2 regions of the Dyadobacter aurulentus genome follow, and region 2 is predicted to be linked to the other one. Evidence: riboswitches for the same ligand, from Rfam matches in the RefSeq annotation. Region 2 holds a riboswitch; the other holds the start of a gene.
The links. Region 2 has a riboswitch for thiamine pyrophosphate ahead of thiM (hydroxyethylthiazole kinase). Riboswitches for the same ligand answer to the same signal wherever they lie in the genome.
Positions count from the first base shown of each region.

Region 1: another riboswitch for thiamine pyrophosphate. It lies ahead of thiS (sulfur carrier protein ThiS); the one in region 2 lies ahead of thiM (hydroxyethylthiazole kinase).

Region 1 is NZ_VSRN01000001.1:6,169,545-6,179,410, reverse strand. It holds gene FXO21_RS25600 (helix-turn-helix domain-containing protein) at 1-1,069, shown strand, start outside; gene FXO21_RS25595 (DUF4932 domain-containing protein) at 1,208-2,356, shown strand; gene FXO21_RS25590 (helix-turn-helix domain-containing protein) at 2,389-3,204, opposite strand; gene FXO21_RS25585 (carboxymuconolactone decarboxylase family protein) at 3,296-3,757, opposite strand; gene FXO21_RS25580 (hypothetical protein) at 3,936-4,301, shown strand; TPP riboswitch at 4,339-4,434, shown strand; gene thiS (sulfur carrier protein ThiS) at 4,502-4,705, shown strand; gene thiC (phosphomethylpyrimidine synthase ThiC) at 4,789-6,672, shown strand; gene FXO21_RS28890 (thiamine phosphate synthase) at 6,677-8,074, shown strand; gene FXO21_RS25560 (thiazole synthase) at 8,068-8,835, shown strand; gene thiH (2-iminoacetate synthase ThiH) at 8,825-9,866, shown strand, end outside.
Region 2 is NZ_VSRN01000001.1:1,362,686-1,372,551, forward strand. It holds gene FXO21_RS05280 (YciE/YciF ferroxidase family protein) at 1-301, shown strand, start outside; gene FXO21_RS05285 (pyridoxamine 5'-phosphate oxidase family protein) at 381-875, opposite strand; gene FXO21_RS05290 (2TM domain-containing protein) at 954-1,223, opposite strand; gene FXO21_RS05295 (TonB-dependent receptor) at 1,393-3,711, opposite strand; gene tenA (thiaminase II) at 3,913-4,584, opposite strand; gene thiD (bifunctional hydroxymethylpyrimidine kinase/phosphomethylpyrimidine kinase) at 4,581-5,423, opposite strand; gene thiE (thiamine phosphate synthase) at 5,475-6,131, opposite strand; gene thiM (hydroxyethylthiazole kinase) at 6,146-6,943, opposite strand; TPP riboswitch at 7,037-7,132, opposite strand; gene hxpB (hexitol phosphatase HxpB) at 7,222-7,896, shown strand; gene FXO21_RS05325 (sensor histidine kinase) at 8,113-9,453, shown strand; gene FXO21_RS05330 (hypothetical protein) at 9,529-9,866, shown strand, end outside.

The DNA.
Region 1 (9,866 bases), 4.8 Mb from region 2:
TGCCTTTTTACTGGCTTCGGGACAGGGTTTTGTCCTCAGCCTGTCGCTGATCGCACGTGGCGCAAAAGGCCCGCGGGCTGGGTTTTTTCTCGGGCTGATCCTGTTCGTGCTTTCCCAGGAGCTGTTGAATGCGTGGGGTATCCAGGTACGCTATCACCAGCAGCCCGGCGCGATCCGGTTCTGGAATTACCAGAGTTACCTTGTTCTTCCGCTGGCGCTCTGGTTCTTTGCGCGGCTCACTACTTCGCCGGATTATAACTTTAAGAAACACTACTGGTTATTTTTCCTTCCTATTGCCGGGGAAATCGCTTTCCGGTGTTTCTGGCAGACTTACGCGGGCTCTCTGCATGTGAAGCGGGCTTCCTTGCTCGACAATCCTTTCTGGTTCTTCTGGACTGAAATAATGCCCATCTTGGGAATGGTGGGTGTTTTATGGATTTATGCACAGAAACTTTCACGATTCAGGATCGCATGGCGGAAGCAACTTGACAGCCTTAGCCTGAGGCAATATGTACGTTTATACGGACTATTCAGCTTCATGCTTGTATTGACGGTACTCTGGTTTGCAGGTGTAATTTTAAAATGGCCGATTTTTACCGGGGTTAATTATATGCTCACCGCTTGCTTGTTTGGCCTGGGTTATATTGGCTATCTCAATCCGTCCTTTTTTATGCTGCCCTCGCTGCACAAGCCCAAAGCGGTCGACAAGCCCGAATTTATCCAATACGATGATCTGGTCGAATTGCAGCGTCTCCATGCCGCTTTCAGTCAGGATGGACTGCATACCAGATCGCGGCTGACGGTCGAAGATGTAGCCGCGCATTTGAATCTTCCTTCCCGTTATGTATCGTACCTCGTGAATACGCACTGCGCTTCCAATTTTAACAATTTTGTTAACGGGTTCCGTGTAGAGGAAGTGATCCGTAAACTGGGTGATCCCAAAGAGCAGCATAAGACCGTTCTGGCGCTGGCTCTGGAGGCGGGTTTCAATTCTAAATCTACGTTTAACCAGGTATTCCGGCAGCATACGGGCAAATCTCCTTCTCAATATCTGCTCGTGCGGAAATAACCTGAAACGGGCAGTCTTCCTGAGCCGACATCATTGTCCGGAATCACGTTTCCGGACGTCCGGAAATGCGTTGCAGGGCGCTTTCTGATTTCACAGGCGCTTTTTTTGTGTTTTCAAAAACATCAAAGCTGTCGAAAAATGAATGCAAAATTGCTACCGCTGATTCTCCTGATCTGGCTTTCTTCCACTGTCTGTAAATCTCAAAGCAGCGACAAAACCGCGGGGGAATTTGAAATACAAATCAATAAAAATGTGGAGCTGCTGGGCTTCGTTTATTTCCTGGGTTATGAAGGAGCGCAGGCTGAAACCAGCGATTATTCTCCCCGGACGAAAGCGCGCTACGCTTACGGACTGAATTTGTACCGCCAGTATAAATCCTTTGAAAACAGCAAAAATCTGGCAGTAGCGGTTGGTTTTGCGCAGGATATCTGGCTGGATTACTTCATCACTCTGCTGGTCCAGCTCGACGATTTTCCCCATGCAAAGCTGCACGACGATATTGATCCCGCCCATTATCTCCGGTTTTCTTCAAAAAAGGATACAGCAGAAGCGAAAACGAATGCAGTAGCATTTATAGCGGCGATGAACGGGTTGTGGCAGGAAGTAGATTTCGACATTTACCTTAAACAAAATCGGCCGAAATATGCCAATGCGATAGGACAGGTGAAGAGCGGTTTGCCCGACAGTAGCTTCATCTCAACCATGGAAAAGTTTTACCAGGCGCATCTGGACAGCTATATCCTGGTTCCGAGCCTTACCATTCCGCCGGGAATGGGTTTTGGCATCAGGTATTCGGAGCAAGGAAAAAAGTACGCTTTCCATGTATTCGGCGCGTTTCATATACCCAATTTCAAAGATTCACTGAGACTTGATATGGGTTTTGACGATCAAAAACATCTCCTGGAACTGAGCACGCATGAATTCGGGCATTCGTTCGTGAACCCGGTGATTGATAAACTTCCCGGAAATATGATTTCCGAAACGAAAAGTCTTTTTGAGCCAATTAAGGAGGTCATGTCCAACCAGGGCTATACAGCCTGGAAAGCCTGCGTTTACGAACATTTCGTGCGGGCGGGCGAAATTATGATTTCACGAAACCGCGGGAATGCAGCCGATACCGAGCGATTGAGAAAGCATTACGAGGAAGACCGGAAATTTATTTATCTGCCGCTGATATTGGCGGAACTATCGAAATACGACGAATTGAAAGAAGTAACGTATAAGCAAGCTGTCCGCAACGCAGTGGAAAAACTGGTGGAAAAGGCCACTCAAAAACAAGGTAATTAAGCAGGGTCTCTGCTTGGTTATTTGAAGAAGTTTCAATCCGTTTCGCGCATCAGAAACGCCGCACTTTCATTCCCTAGTCGCTCTTGTCTTTGAAATAAGACCGGCTGGTATCCCGAAAACTGTTTGAATTCTTTAATGAAATGCGATTGGTCCGTGTACTGCAAATAATGCGCGACTTCTGACAGGTGCGGATAATATTTGCACAGTACCAGTTCGAGCGCCTGCTCAAAGCGGATGATGCGAAGGTAGGTTTTCGGTGAGACACCTATCGATTCGCTGAATTTTCTTTCCAGGCTTCGTTCTGAAATCTCGTACCGGTTCAGGTATTTCCCGACCCTGAAATTACCACTTTCGGCATCGCGGTGAATGATGTCATTAATGACCTTATCTTCGAATTTTGTTTGGTTCAACCTGTTGACAAAGAATTGATTGAGTTGCGCTATCTTTTCCTGCGGCGTTTGTACCTCACAGATTTTTTCCAGTGTGCCGGCCGGAATAAAAAGCGACAGGTCAACGGTCTGGTCTACCAGTTCACAGCAGTCGATATTGAAAAAAACTTTTAACGCCTGAGGATAAAAACTGGCGCCAATGTGCGCGTATTCGCCGCGGACCTGATATTCTGTTGCTTTGGTGTCAATGCCGGAGAGATAGGATCCCGGTAATTGTATATTGTCCTCACGCCGGGTCACGGTGCTCTGCCCAGGCTCTCGCACGACAAGTCGGGGGTAGCGATCGGCAAAGCATTTCACCGACTTTTCAGCGGCCTGACAGTCACGGAAATCAATGATACTGTAATACCGGATATACTGCCTCAAAATTTCCGGCGCGGGGATCAGTTGACAATTCATGTTTGTAGACGTCATTTTTGACTCACAAAAATAACATAACTGCCCCGGATCCACTTATCTGTAGTTACCGGGGCACTGCCGCAATTCCTGTCTATTCAAATTGACCAGGTTTATAATTGCCTGGTACACTGCCTAATGCGCGCAACACCCTGTTCCAGGTATTGATCTGGCTGACGGCCAATATCAGGTCGGCGATTTGGGATTTGGTAAAGAAGCGGTCGAGGTCGTCGAATGCTTTTTGTGGCAAATCCTGCACATTGATATTGGTGAGTGCCTCTGCAAATGCGAATACCGCGCGCTCCGTTTCGGAATAGTAAGGCGCTTCCTTCCAGGCAGCCATTCCATGTAACCTTAAATCACTCTCGCCCAGACGTATCGCTTCTTTGGAATGCATGTCCAGACAATAGGCGCAACTATTGATCTGCGATACCCGATATTTCATCAAAACGATCATTTTAGGATCTAATTCTGACTTTTTGAGGAACATTTCATTTTTCCAGAGACCGTCCATAAGACCATGGCGGTATTCAGATTCTGAGATTCTTGGATTCATAATTCACTCTTTTGTTTCAATATTTAAACAAACCATTCCTTTTTACGCACAAAAATATAAACCCAAACTGAGCCGGAATAGTAAAAAACCGACAAATAGCGGATTGTCGGTTTTTTACTATCCTGCTGTGAAACAGCGTCCTAGTTTTGCAATATCTATTTGGTTAAAATTAAAATCCATGAAACGCCTGTATAAATACTCGATTATAAGTCAGATGGTTTTTGCCATTGGACACATTATTTACACTCCGATAGCGCATGCCAGCTTGAATGAACCGGCCGTCTGGTTTTTTTCAGGCGCTTTAACCTTGCTGTTGAGCGGATTTTTGAATTATATGAACCTTGTTATCCCCGATCGTATACTTTATCGTGTTACGGCGCTGGCGAATTTTCTTTTGGTGCTGTTCACTTCTGTGCTGGCATTTGTAGTCCCTGAACCGCAATGCATTGCGCTGGTTTTCGCAAATATTTTATTATTGATTTTTGGGTTGACCGGTTCTGCTTTCAGTCGGCCGGAAGTGAAAAGGTTCTCCGATTTCCAGTAAACAAAATTTTGATAGCCGGGATTTTCAAATAGCTTTGTCGAAACTTTAGGGGTGTCCCGATATGCGGACTGAGATAATACCCTTTGAACCTGATGCAGTTAGTACTGCCGAAGGGAAAAGTAAGAGATACTGCTATTGTATCTCAATGTATCTTTCCAAAGGTCCATTCCTGAAGTTTTTCTCACAAAACGTTTTTCAGAATGGAAATTACCGTCAACGATCAATCCAGAGAAATTCCCGACCAGTATTCGGTACAGCAGCTTTTGTCAGGTCTTTTCCCTGATACGCTCAAAGGCATTGCCGTCGCGATCAACCAATCGGTGCTTGCGAAGTCGGAGTGGGAGGGGTACCTGCTCCAACCCCACGACCGCATTACCCTGATCAAAGCCACGCAGGGCGGCTAGGGGCATTTATCAAATTAGTCAATTGAAAATATTCACCGCACCGCGCCATTCTTCGGCCGCGGCCTGCCCAAAATCCTTATTTTATGAAAGTCGAAAAAACGCCCGAAAGCGGCGTGATCACCAGAACCCCGTTCCCGGCGTCGCGGAAAATTTATGTACCCGGAAAACTGCACAACATCTCCGTCGCCATGCGCGAAATAGCGTTGCACGATACTAAAATTCACGGTCGCAACGGTGCTGTGGAGCCAAATTCGCCTGTTACCGTGTACGATACCAGCGGGCCTTTCACCGATCCCGACCTCGAAATTGATGTGAAAAAAGGACTTCCGCAGCTGAGATCAGAGTGGATTAAAGCGAGGCAGGATGTGGAGCAGCTGGAAGCGATTTCGTCGCAATACGGTCAGCAGCGGTTGGCTGACCAAAACCTCGATCAACTGCGATTTGCGCATATCAGCAAACCGCTTCGCGCGAAAGCCGGACAGAATGTTTCCCAACTGCATTATGCGAAAAAGGGCATTATCACGGCCGAAATGGAGTATATCGCAATCCGCGAAAACCAGCGTATCGAGCAGCATTTTGATACATTAAAAGAGAAATCGAACGCATTGGCGCACCAGCACGCGGGTCATAGTTTTGGCGCGAATACGCCTAAAAACTTCATTACGCCCGAGTTTGTCCGGCAGGAGGTGGCGGCGGGCCGGGCGGTGATTCCGGTCAATATCAATCACCCGGAAAGCGAGCCGATGATCATTGGCCGGAATTTTCTGGTCAAGATCAATGCCAATATCGGTAACTCTGCGGTTTCGTCGAGCATTGAAGAGGAGGTTGAAAAGGCTGTCTGGGCTTGCCGCTGGGGCGCAGACACGATCATGGACTTATCGACCGGCAAGAATATCCATGAAACGCGTGAGTGGATCATCCGAAATGCTCCGGTACCAATTGGTACTGTACCAATTTACCAGGCTTTGGAAAAAGTAAATGGAAAAGCCGAGGACCTTACGTGGGAATTGTTCCGTGATACGCTGATCGAGCAGGCCGAACAGGGGGTGGATTACTTCACGATCCATGCGGGTGTTTTGCTCCGTTACATTCCGCTGACGGCTAAAAGGCTCACAGGGATTGTGTCGCGGGGCGGCTCGATTATGGCAAAATGGTGCCTGGCCCATCACAAGGAAAACTTCCTTTACACGCATTTTGAGGATATATGCGAGATTATGAAAGCGTATGATGTAGCATTCTCACTGGGCGACGGGTTGCGTCCGGGCTGCATTGCGGATGCAAACGATGCTGCTCAATTCGCAGAACTGGAAACGCTGGGCGAGCTGACGAAAATAGCCTGGAAGCACGATGTGCAGACGATTATCGAAGGTCCGGGGCACGTGCCGATGCATCTGATCAAAGAAAACATGGAAAAGCAGCTGGAACATTGTCAGGAAGCGCCATTTTACACATTGGGACCGCTGACAACAGACATCGCGCCTGGCTATGACCACATTACATCCGCAATCGGCGCGGCGATGATCGGCTGGTTTGGTACAGCCATGCTTTGCTACGTGACGCCGAAGGAACATTTGGGGTTACCGAATAAGAAGGATGTGAAAGACGGAGTGATCACCTATAAGATCGCTGCGCACGCAGCAGACCTTGCCAAAGGACACCCGGGCGCGCAGTACCGCGACAATGCATTGAGCAAAGCCCGGTTCGAATTCCGGTGGGAAGACCAGTTTAACCTATCGCTCGATCCGGATACTGCCCGCGAATTTCACGATGAAACTTTGCCGGCCGAAGGCGCCAAGATCGCGCATTTTTGCTCGATGTGCGGACCTAATTTCTGCTCAATGAAAATCACGCAGGATGTGCGGGACTATGCAGAGGAAAACGGGCTGATGGAAGAATCGGCGCTGGCGGAGGGTATGCAGGAAAAGGCGAAGGAGTTTGCGGAGAGAGGCAGTGAAATTTATTTGTAATGATATGAAAATCATCGTCATATCCCGGTCAGACTTCTTTTCGAACGAAGCAGCAGCTATTAACCAGCTTTTCGCAGATGGATTACAAACCCTGCATCTCAGAAAACCGGATTGCGCAAAAGAAGATTTGCGGCAGCTGATAAAAAGCATTGAGCCAGCGCATTACGATAAACTGGTATTGCACCAGCACCACGATCTGGCAGAGGAGTTTGGCATTACCGGACTTCATTTTCCAGAAAATCACCGGCGTCTGACTACCGAAAAGTTATGGCAATGTCTGAAAACAAACGGTTACCAGCTGAGCACTTCCATTCATGATCTGTCGCAGCTGGAAGAGTTGTCGGATGCATTCAGTTACACGTTTTTCGGGCCGGTTTTCGATAGTATTTCCAAGAAAGGTTATGCTGGTGTTTTGGATGAAAATTTCATTTTAACGAAAGATCGGAAAGAACCGGAAGTGATCGCATTGGGAGGAATTAATGCTGATAACATTCAAAAAATCAAAAGAATGAACTTCGATGGTGCGGCTCTGCTTGGAGCAATCTGGCAAGAAAATCAATCACTTAAATCAATTGAATTTGATGAATCAAATCAATTAATTGACTCAAATAGATCAATTCATTCATATAATCTGGAAACCGGGGGCTTAAGCCCCCGGCAATTGATTGGGGCTGAGCTGCGCCAGCAGCATCTTGCTACTGGCGCAGCCCCCAAGCAATTTATTGCAAATGGGCAAAGCCCAAAAAAATCAATTGCCGGGGACTTCAGTCCCCGGACCCAGATAGGGAAGTTGCAGTTTATATCAAATGAGAATAGGGGGATGTCTCATATTCAAAGCATTTTATTGGCATTGGAGGCTGGGTGTAAATGGGTTCAGTTGCGGGTGAAGGATCGGGTGGAAGCAGAGGTTTTGGAGCTGGCTGTTGAAGCTAAGTCGGTGTGCGAAAGCTTTGGTGCGCAGCTGATCATCAATGATTTTCCAGCCGTGGCCAAAAGTGTGAAAGCTTACGGTTTGCACCTCGGATTGGACGATATGCCTTTGCCCGAGGCAAGAAAAATCGTTGGAAATGAAATGATCATCGGCGGCACAGCTAACACTTTCGAGCATGTGGTGCAGCGGATTGAGGAAGGGGCGGATTATGTCGGGCTGGGGCCTTACCGGTTTACCACTACCAAGAAAAACCTGAGCCCCGTTCTCGGCCTGGAAGGTTACCGGCGCATTTTGGAAATGCTTGCGGCCCGAAACTTGTCTGTTCCGATTGTGGCGATAGGCGGTATCCAGCAGGAGGATATTGCCGGTTTGAAAGCGGCTGGTTTGCACGGTGTGGCGATGTCTTCTGCATTGCTCGATACACAAAACAGGAAAGAAGCAGTACTTGAAATCCAGAAATTACTATGTTGAAAATAGCAGATCATTTATTCAATTCCCGGCTTTTTACGGGTACCGGAAAGTTCAGTTCTTCCGCTTTAATGGAAGAAGCGCTGGTGGCTTCGGGCTCCGAACTGGTTACGGTTGCGTTGCGGCGCGTGGACGTTGAAAATACGCAGGATGACATTTTGCGGCATTTGAATCACCCGCAGATCAAACTTTTGCCTAATACCTCAGGTGTCAGAAATGCCAGGGAAGCGGTTTTTGCGGCACAACTGGCGCGGGAGGCGCTGGAAACGAACTGGCTCAAACTGGAAATCCATCCGGATCCCAAATACCTCATGCCCGACGCGATTGAAACCCTCAAAGCGACCGAGGAACTCGCCCGGCTCGGGTTTGTGATCCTGCCTTATATGCACGCCGATCCGGTTCTTTGCAAACGACTGGAAGAAGCGGGCGCCGCGGCGGTAATGCCGCTCGGCTCGCCGATTGGAAGCAATAAGGGGCTGAAAACCATTGATTTTTTGGAGATTATCATTGAGCAAAGCAAAGTGCCCGTCATCGTCGACGCGGGCATAGGCGCGCCTTCGGATGCTGCCAAAGCCATGGAAATAGGTGCCGATGCGGTGCTGGTAAATACCGCTATCGCCGTTGCGGGAGATCCGGTGGCGATGGCGGTTGCATTCAAAATGGCAGTTGAGGCGGGTAGGATGGCCTTTGAGGCGAAGTTAGGAACACAGGGAAATCTGGCAGTTGCCAGCAGCCCGTTAACCGCATTTCTGGATGAGCTTTAAAGAGGTATTTGACCAGTACAGCTGGGACGAAGTGCGGGAAAGTATTTATTCAAAAACCGCAGGAGAGGTCGAAAAAGCACTTTTTGTACAAAAACGAACACTGGAAGATTTTAAAGCGCTGATCTCTCCCGCCGCTGCTGCCTACCTGGAACCGATGGCGCAGCTGAGCCGGAAACTGACGCAGAAACGGTTTGGAAAAACAGTGCAGATGTATATTCCGCTCTATTTGTCGAACGAATGCACGAATATCTGTACCTATTGCGGTTTTAGTCTGGATAACAAGGTTAGGCGGCGCACGCTGAACGACAAGGAGCTACTAGAAGAGGTCGCAGTGATCAAGGAACTGGGTTATGATCACGTTTTACTGGTTACCGGCGAAGCAAATCAGACGGTTCATGTCGATTATTTCAAAAGGGTACTGACACTGATCCGGCCTCATTTTTCGATGGTCTCGATGGAAGTTCAGCCGCTTGATACGAACGAGTATCAGGAGCTGATACCGTTGGGCCTGAATACCGTTCTGGTTTATCAGGAGACGTATCATCGGGAAGATTACAGAAAACATCATCCCAAAGGCAAGAAGTCGAATTTCAACTACCGCCTGGAAACGCCCGACCGACTTGGTAAGGCCGGCATACATAAAATGGGACTTGGTGTGCTGATCGGGCTGGAAGACTGGCGAACAGACAGTTTTTTTACCGCACTGCATTTAAATTATCTTGAAAAAACCTATTGGCAGACACGTTACAGCCTTTCATTCCCCAGATTAAGGCCGTTTTCCGGCGGGCTGGAACCAAAAGTTGAGATGACCGACCGGGAGCTCGTTCAGCTGATCTGCGCCTACCGCATTATGAACGAGGAAGTGGAGCTTTCGCTTTCGACCAGGGAATCTGAAAAATTCCGGGACCATTGCATTTCGCTGGGGATCACTTCGATCAGCGCGGGAAGCAAAACAAATCCGGGCGGGTATGCGGTGGCGCCGGAGTCGCTGGAACAATTTGAGATATCCGATGAAAGAACGCCCGCACAAA
Region 2 (9,866 bases):
AGAAAAAGCGCAGGCAAAAAAATGTGCTGCTATGGAAGGGTTGATCGAGGAGGCTAACGAGATCATTACCAGTACGGACAAAGGAACAATGGTGCGCGATTGCGGGCTCATTATGGCCGCGCAAAAAGTGGAGCATTATGAAATTGCTTCCTATGGCACCCTGCGCAACATCGCCCGGACACTGGGCCACAACGATGCCGCAGAAATGCTTCAGCAAACACTTGATCAGGAAGGTGAAACCGACCACAAGCTGACTGAGCTGGCAGAGGCTTACGTGAACGAGGAGGCTAGTGTAGAATAAACTGGCATATGTGTTAAAACAAAAAGTGGTGACCTGCCTGATGCGGGTCACCACTTTTTTTCTGTATAAAGATAGTACACTAGGTCAGATTCAACTTTCCGTGATCACCTCCTTCCGGCGTTGTGCCGGTTAATGCCGCCTTGAGCATCGAGAAGAATACGACCATTTTCGAAGATGTAGCATCCCAATATGCAGCCTCTTCGGTTACAACCCTGATTAGCACCAGATCGGGATCGTCTTTTCCTTCCGGAAACCAGGCTTTCGACATGACATTGAACAGTTCCTCCTTTTTCGCCTCGTCGTGAACCTGTCCGGCATTACCGGAAATACTCAGGTAGGTATTGTTTTTAGGTTCTGAATAAATCAGGGTTACCGACTCGCCGTTATTACTGGCCGGCTCGGAGTTACGACTAGCAAAAAACCACACATTTCCTTCATTATCAATCTCCTGCGTAGTCATCGGGCGTGAATCGATCCGGTTGTTTTTGTAAGTGGTGTACATACAAAAACGAATGTCCTCAGCCAGCGACTTCAATTTTTTTATCGCTTCTTGATCTTCAAAATCCTTTTCCATGATGGTGTTTAGTTTGTCTTATGAATCATTTATCAAAAGATCCTAAAACAACCATTCCATAGGGGAAACGAGCAAAGTCTATTCCCTTACCAGCCGCTCATATTCCCGTTTGGCCAGCGCATCTTCATCCAGATTGCCGTATGCGGTAAAATAATGCATTCCCAGCCCGATACCCCAGCCCAGCATCGGAAAGACCGGCCAGGGAATGGGGTTGAAATTTGGATAGTGTGTGAAGAAATACAATAGCCACAGGCCGGCGTTGATGATCAGGTAGGTGCGCAAATGAATTTTGAAAGCTGCCCTTTTTTTCGCCTTTTTCCATAGAACTGCATCACGCGGAGTTTCCATCTTCTTTTCGTTTTTTGGTTAGATGAATCAGTTGCCTATAATATCCTGATGTTCAGGAGCTATAACTCAAAACTAACGAACTGGCGGCCTGAATTCAATCTTCACCCGACGGAGTGTAGAAATTCCCCGACGAAAGAACGAAATGCAGGGGTAAACTTCAATGTACCTTCTAAAATTCAAGCCGGTAATTTAAAACGGGTATCAGCCCGGTTTGCGTGATCAACTTCACCCGATCTGTTTTTTTATCATAGTACCTGTCAAATGCATTCAACCGGTTGGTCACATTCTGAACGTCCAGGGAAATCGTCGACGCGGTACGTTTCTTGTTTTTCGTATAGCTCACGCGCACATCGCCCCTGAAATAATGGGGAAGTTGCTCCGAATAGCTTCTTGTCCAATCACGCTCGGTCCTGCCTTTTTCCCGCGATTTTCCGAGGTCGACCGGCGTAGACATATTGCCTCCTGCGGCCAGGAGCTTGATATTTGCTGCAAAAATGTTCGTTTTGTTTTTACCGACACGCCACTCCTTCCCAGCCAGGAGATTCTGCACAAACTTCCCGTTAAACCGGCTGTCCCGCTCAATGCCGTCGCGGCCTGTGTATTTGGACTGGTAAAGCGAGGTAGTGCTCATCAGATAAATCCCGCCTGTCAGCGACTTCTCGATTGTAAGCTCCAGACCATAGCTTTTGCCGGTCCCCTCGCTCACCAGGGAATCGCTTACGAAACCTGATATTTCGTTCATCAGGGAATTATGCAGCAAAAACGGACTGGTTGTGTTCGCCGGGCCTATCGGGACGTGATAGTGATGCTGATAGTAGGTTTCTGCCAATATCCGCCAGCTTGCCGAAGGCCTGAATTCATACCCCGCTACCAAATGTGCCGATTTCATTAGTTTGAGGTCTTTGTTGATCAGATTATCCTGGCCCTCACTGGCCTTGATTTGTGTGAAGTAGGTAGAAATGGATTCCGTTTTACTATGCAGGCCAGCCCCGAAACTAACCGTTGACCTTGACGCAACTGCCCATTTTAGTCCTACACGCGGCTCAATGGAATGCTGTTTGTTCAACCCCAGCAACATCGCATGTACCCCTGCATTGACGGTAACATTCGGCGAAAGCCGCGACTTTAACTGTCCGTAAGCCTGAAAAAGTTGTGTACTGCCTTGTTGATCGACATTTTTAACCCAGGGTCCGTCTTCATTATCCTGGTCAAAAAGATTGAAGTCCATATGATTGATAATCGCTCCTGCCCTGATCGTGTTTCTTGCATTCAGTTTATAATTAAAGAGCGTCGAAATTCTTAAAGTCTGGTTGATAAAATTCTGCTGAAACGCAGTCCCATCCTCCTTGTCTACAAAATCACCGCTTTGCTTGGTCGCGGCATACGAGACGATGGTTTCCATGTACGCTTTGTTACTGATATAGCGCAGATAGTTTACCCCTATAATTCCCCTGTTGGACGTAAATTTCTCCTTTGTCTCTTCATTATTGATGGTGGAAGTACTGATCCCGCCCATTCCCCAAACCGAAACCACCGCTTTTTCATCATAAGGCAGGTAAACTTTAAACGCTCCGTCCTGAAAATCGTTGACAGCATCACCGCCAACCTGCACTCCTACTTTACTTAAAATGGATAAGGTAGAATAGCGGTAATTGGCCAGATAAGAAGCACCACCTTTGGCTCCGATAGGCCCTTCGGCTGCGAAATCAAGCCCCAATACACCGGCCTGCATAGCGTATTCACGCTTTTCATTATTGCCTTTTCTTAATTTCAGATCGAAGACCCCGGAAGTAGCATTTCCATATTCAGCGGGGAAAGCACCGGTTAAAAAATCCGAATTTCCCAGCACATTGGCACTCAAAGCACTTACACCACCACCTGATGAACCTTCGGCAGCGAAGTGGTTGGGGTTGGGAATTTCAACGCCTTCCATTCTCCACAGTAACCCTTTCGGGCTGTTACCCCGAATGACGATTTGGTTACCGCCGTCGTCATTGGTGGCCACTCCTGCAAATGAAAGTGCCATCCTCGCCGGATCATTTACGGAAGCGGCGAAACGCTTGGTCTGGTCTACCGTAAAAGATCGCCCGCTCACGCTGACCATATCGTTAAGCGGTGCACCGGTCTCCTTCTGCGCTTTTACAACCACTTCATCCAATGCTTTAAAGGATTCTGTCAGTCTCATATTCAGCTCCACTTCCTTTCCCGACCCTACTGAAATCTCCTGCAGAAATGCATCGTCATAACCAAGCGAGGTTACTTTTATGGAATGCCTGCCAACAGGCACCTGCGGGATCCTGAAATTTCCTTCGGTATCTGTAACCCCTCCCTGAATAGGATTGAGGGAAGTAATAATCACGTTCGCACCGATCACCGGCTGCTGTGATTCTGTGTCTACGATCCGACCCTTTACAGTCTGCGTAGGTTGCTGAGCAAAAGCCGCAACGCCGAATGCGGCGGCAATCAGAGAGAAGAAATACTTTTTCATAGCTAGTTGTTTCGGTCTTGACAACTTAGCTACGGGCTACCCTAATTTTTTTCGGAAAGATTGATTGAATGGTATTTTGGCTGTATGCTTTAGGCCTTAGGCTGTTGGCTATTGGCTGTTGGCTGTTGGCTGTTGAGTAATCTTACACGATTAAAGTTAAATCAGTAAAACATAAAAAGGCCAACGGCTAATGGCTAACAGCTAACATCCTAAACCATACAGCCCAAAGCCACCATCCAGCTTATACGCCCCATCCCAAAACAAATATTCCATTTTCGTTGCCGTAATATAGGCTTCGATCATTCTTTGGCGGGTTTGTTCTGACGCGGACGCTGCGAGCTGGTTGCATATGTTGAGGGCTTTCTGAACGGAATGTGCAAATTCTTCGCCCGCGTAGGCATTGATCCAGTTTTGATATGGATTAGGGGTGGTTTGATTGGCGTAAATATGGTCGCCGACTTTTTTGTAAATCCAGAAACAGGGAAGCAATGCAGCCACTGAAACTTCATAGGGTTCAAATGCACTGGTTGCGAGCAAATAATTGGTGTAAGCAAAACAGCCTGGTCCCTTTCCCGAATCAAATTCAATCTCGTATTCCTTGAAATAACTCAAATGCAGCGCCCTTTCTACTAAAATTGCATTTTGCGCAAATTCCAGGAAATCCAGCAGCTCATGACTGTTAGCTGCCCTGGTACCGGTCATTGCAATTGCCCGGGCGAAATCGGCGAGATAAAGTGAATCCTGATAAATGTAATATCTAAATTTTTCGGGCGGCAGACTACCTTTTTGGAGCTCCTGATTAAATGGATGAAGCTTTATTTTTTCATAAATCGGCAAAGTCTGCTCCCAGAGCAGGTCCGTAAATTTCGTCATATTAATTGCATTGGAACGGGAGAAAAAGAATGGTTCAGCGGTCCGGGCCCGGCTCCTGTCGTCACATTTTTGCCAGCCTCAATAGCGCCTGAAATGTATTTTTTTGAAAAAATGATTGCTTCGGGAAGTGAATTTCCTGTTGCTATAAATGATGCAATAGCCGAGGACAATGTACAACCGGTGCCGTGCACGTTCGGACTGTCGATATATTCGCTTTCCATAATCAGGGTATCCTGGTTTTTTTGGGCAAAAATATCAGAAAGCACCGGGGCAACGAGATGCCCGCCTTTTAGCAAAACCGCATTGCAACCCCGCCGTACCATTTCCTCGGCGGCTATTTTCATCGCCTCAACCGATTCAATCTGCTCTGAGATCAATATCTGCGCTTCGTCGAGATTAGGGGTTATCAGGTTTACCTTTGGAAAAAGCGCCTCCCAGAGTACAGAAACCGTTTCGTCCTGGATGAGCCTCGATCCGCTTGTGGAAACCATCACCGGATCGAACACCACAAATCCCGGCTTGTATTTAGCAATGATCTCCGAAATCACAAGCGCTACTTCAATCGTATTGACCATCCCGATTTTGACCGCATCAACAGTGATATCTTCAAATACCGCTTCGAGCTGCGCCCTTAGAAATGCAGGCGGCACAGGGTGTATTGCACTCACGCCCAATGTATTCTGCGCCGTGAGCGCCGTAATCGCGGAAGTTCCGTAAGCACCCAGAGCTGCGATGGTCTTCAAGTCTGCCTGAATACCCGCGCCTCCTCCGCTATCGGAGCCAGCGATGGTCAGTACGGTTGGGTAGCGGTTCAGGGCTTGTTGGGGGCGGTTGGGCATTGGTAGGGGTGGTTGGGAGTGGTTCGGGGTTGATGGGGTGGTTCGGGGTTGTTAGGAGGTATGGTTTGGTTCTTTGGCGGCCAGGATCATGGATTTCAGACGGAAAGCGGCTTCGTAGGGGGAAGTTGCGCTGCAAATCGCTGATACTACCGCTATTCCGGTGGCTCCGTTTTGCATGGCGGCGCCGGCATTGGTCAGGTTGATCCCGCCTATGGCAATAAGCGGATGTTTGCTTTGCGTGCTGATCCCGCGAAGCCCGTCAAGCCCCCAGGGTTTTTGCGTATCGGTTTTAGTAGGTGTTTCAAACAGCGGACTAACGCCCAGATAAGAAATATCCCACTCCTCTGCCTCAATTACATCCCGATCATTCTCGACCGAGATACCTATGATCTTTTCAGGCGGCAGCATTTGGTTCAATAGTTCAAATGGCATATCATTCTGTCCTACATGCACACCGTCGGCATTGGCTGCCAACGCCACGTCTACACGATCATTGATGATCAGAGGCACATTGTAAGGTTCCAAAATAGCTTTCAGCCGTTTAGCCCTATCAATAAATGCCCGGGTGGACAATGTTTTTTCTCTGAGCTGCACCATGGTAACCCCTCCCTGCACAGCTTCCTCAACCACCCAGAGCAAGTCGCGGCCAAGACAGGCGGCTTCGTCGGTTACCAGGTAAAGCTGAATATCGGTTTCGGGAGTTGCCATTGCATATTGTTTAATCAGGATACTTTGATTTTGGAAAGTTCGGCCAGGTGTGCCGGCGTAATATCAGACAAGCAATCCAGAAATGCAACCTGAAACGAGCCGGGAGATTTGGCATTCCGGTATGCCAGCTCACCACAAACGCCCATCATTACCGCTGCCGATACGGCCGCTTCGAAAGGATCTGCGACCGTAGCGGCAAACGCGCCCGCAATCGCAGTCGCCGAGCAGCCCATTCCGGTCACTTTCGTCATCAAAGCCACGCCGTTTGAAACATAGGCGGTTTGATTCCCTTTTACGATTACGTCCACTGCGCCGCTTACACTCACTGCGCAGTCAAATTTCTTACTCAATGCCCAGGCCGCTTCCAGGCTCAGATCTGAGCTGGCGGTACTGTCAACACCTTTTGTCTGCACATTAGCACCGGCCAATGCCAATATTTCCGATGCATTTCCGCGAATGATCGCCGGGGAAGCTACGTCTAAAAGTTCCGTCAAAGTATTATTCCGGTAACTGGTCGCGCCGGCGCCTACCGGGTCGAGCACGATGGGTTTCCTCAACTCGCCGGCCTTTTTCATAGCTGCTTTCATGCCGGCAACCCAGGGCGGAGAGAGGGTGCCGATATTAATGACCAAAGCCCCTGAAATCGACACCATTTCTTCCACTTCTTCCACCGCATGTGCCATTACAGGCGACGCTCCCGCAGCTAACAATGCATTGGCCGTGTAGTTCATCACCACAAAATTGGTAATGTTGTGCACCAGCGGTGTGGTATTTCTGAGGTTAACAAGGTTTTGTTCTAAATGAAAATCCATATCAATGTATTTAATCGGACTGATGGAACGGGCAAACCGGGGGAAACTTCGACTTATTTCTGGTTTTGTATTTGCGTAAAAGAACGGGTTAGTAACACCCTGCACGCTTTTTCCTCCGACAGTATCAACTGTTTCAGGTTCAAAGGGTATGAATCTCAGTCCTCTTTTTGGACACCCCCAAAGCCATTCTTATTTGCGAAAGTAGTAGTTTTAAGGAGTTATTAAAAAACATTTCACCTAATCCGAAAGCGCAGATTTCGATTTACAGAAAACATATAATGATCAAGGCAGCAATATTTGATATGGACGGGTTGCTTATCGACTCGGAACCGATGTGGCACCAGGCGGCGCATGAAGTAATGCAGAAAGTTAATTTTAAATTGACCGAAGAATTGAAACTGCAGACAACGGGATTGTCAATCAAGCTCTTCCTTGATTTTTGTCATAAAATCCAACCCTGGAACACCCCGAGTTTTGAAGAGCTTGAAAAAGAGATCCTGGAAAAAGCACATACCCTGATCCTGAACAACGCCATAGCAATGCCCGGTGCGATAGAGTTGCTCAAAACACTGAAAGCGGAGGGCTTGAAACTGGCAGTAGCTTCGGCTTCCCACATGGAGCTGATCGAAGGTGTGCTGGAAAGGCTGGGAATCACCGATTTCTTCGATACCTGGCATTCTGGGGAACTGGAAGAATTCACCAAGCCTCATCCCGCAGTGTATTTGACAACCGCCAAAAAACTGGGCGTGAAACCGGAAGAATGCATTGCATTTGAAGATTCCCACGCCGGATTACGGTCGGCGCACGCGGCTGGAATGGTCACGATTTCGGTACCTGCGGCCGAAGTTTTCAAGGATCCGAAATTTGATATGGCGCATTACAAAATCAGCTCGCTGGAAAAATATATATTGGGCGAAATGTCGGGGGTACCTCAGAGTGTGGTGGAGGAGTGAGGAGGATTTTGATTAATTGTTGATGCTTTTGTCATTGATCATTAGTGGTCATTGATTGTCGTTAGTTGTCATTGATTGTTTGATGTTTTTTTGGACACTCTCAAATAAAGCATTGGAAAAGAATTGCAACAACACCTGACTATATAATAACAACTAATGACCACCAATGACAAAAATGACCAACCATCCCCACCCTTTTCCTAACTTCCCACAGGCATGATCGGACTCCGGCATTTCAGTATTATGATCATGATCAGGATCGCAATTATTATCCTGAGTGTGATCGCATTGGCATGGCTTGCGGCCAGACATACCAATGAAATGCTTGTTTACGTGCTTGGAACGATCTTTATTTTCGTCCAGGCTTCGCTGCTATATCAGTATGTTACGAATGTCAACCGCAAGCTGACCTACTTTCTGGAATCCGTCCGGTACTCCGATTTTACGATCAACTTCCGGTCTGACAATAAAATGGGGCGGACGTTCAAGGAGCTGAACCAGCAATTCAATGAAGTTTTGCATGCATTCCGGCAGGCCAGGGCTGAGAAAGAAGCCAACCTGCAATATCTGAATACGATCGTACAGCATATCGGCACGGGACTCATCACATTCGACAGTACCGGGCAGGTGAATCTGATCAATAATGCAGCTTTAAGAATGCTGGGTATCTACCGGCTACACCAACTGATCGAACTAAAAGACAAGCACCCAAGACTATACGAGCTGCTTTCCAACCTGAACAGCGGCGTGAGAGAGCTATACCGTACCCCTTCCGACCAGCCGCTTGCATTGCAGGGAGCAGCGATCCAGCTGCGGGGCATGTGGGTGCGGATCGTGGTTCTGCAGAATATTCAAACCGAGCTTCAGCAGCAGGAAGTAGAATCCTGGCAGAACCTGACGCGCGTTTTGCGGCACGAGATCATGAATTCCATGACACCGATCGTTTCCCTGGTAGGTACCATGCGGCTCATTGTGAATGAGGACATCGAAAAATCCACGAGTGACCAGGAGGCTGTGAATGATCTCAAAGAGGCATTATCGACCCTCGAAAAAAGGAGTAAAGGGATGATGCAGTTTGTGAATGCATACCGCGATTTTACGACATTGCCCAAGCCCGTAATTGCTAACAACAATGTCTCCGAGCTTTTGCACGAAGTATTGCAGCTGCTGCAAACCGATCTTGTCAGGTCGGGTGTATTGTGGAAGTTGTCGGTCAAACCGGAAACGCTGATTGTGAAAGCCGACGCCAGTCAAATTCAGCAGGTACTGATCAACTTAGTCAAAAATGCGTCGGAATCGTTCTCCAACCAGACCAACCGGCTTATTACCCTATCAGCATACCAAACGGACAACACGGTGATGATCGAGGTAGCCGACAATGGTGACGGCATTGAACCTGAGGCAATTGAAAATATTTTTATCCCGTTTTATACGACTAAAAAAACGGGTTCGGGTATCGGATTAAGTCTTTCCCGCCAGATCCTGCAGCAACATAACGGCCAGCTGAATGTAACTTCCGAAGTTGGAAAAGGGACTGTTTTTACGTTGATTTTTTAAGCCGGTAAGAATCGTACATACTTACAACCTTTTTTACCCCACACAAGTCTTTTCTAGAAATTTAATCAGCGTTCTATGAAAAAGCTTCTGTTGATCGTTACCGGGATTTGCTGCGTTTTTTCCTGCCAGAAAACTTACATTGATAAAGATAACAGCCTTGCTTACAAGGAAACGATCGAGATCAATGACGTGCCAAGAGCTACCCTCACTTTTTTCGATTTTTACGACGGCCGCTGCCCGGAAGATCTCACTTGCATATGGGGAGGCTATGCTTTTGTGGACTTGCTGTTGTCGGGCGTGACAGCTACTGGCCGGGTTGAAGAGCACGTTGAAATTTGCCTGGGAGAGTGCGGGGTTGTGCGCAAAGACACAACCGAGATTGCCCGCATGGTGAATGATACGGTTGTCAAATC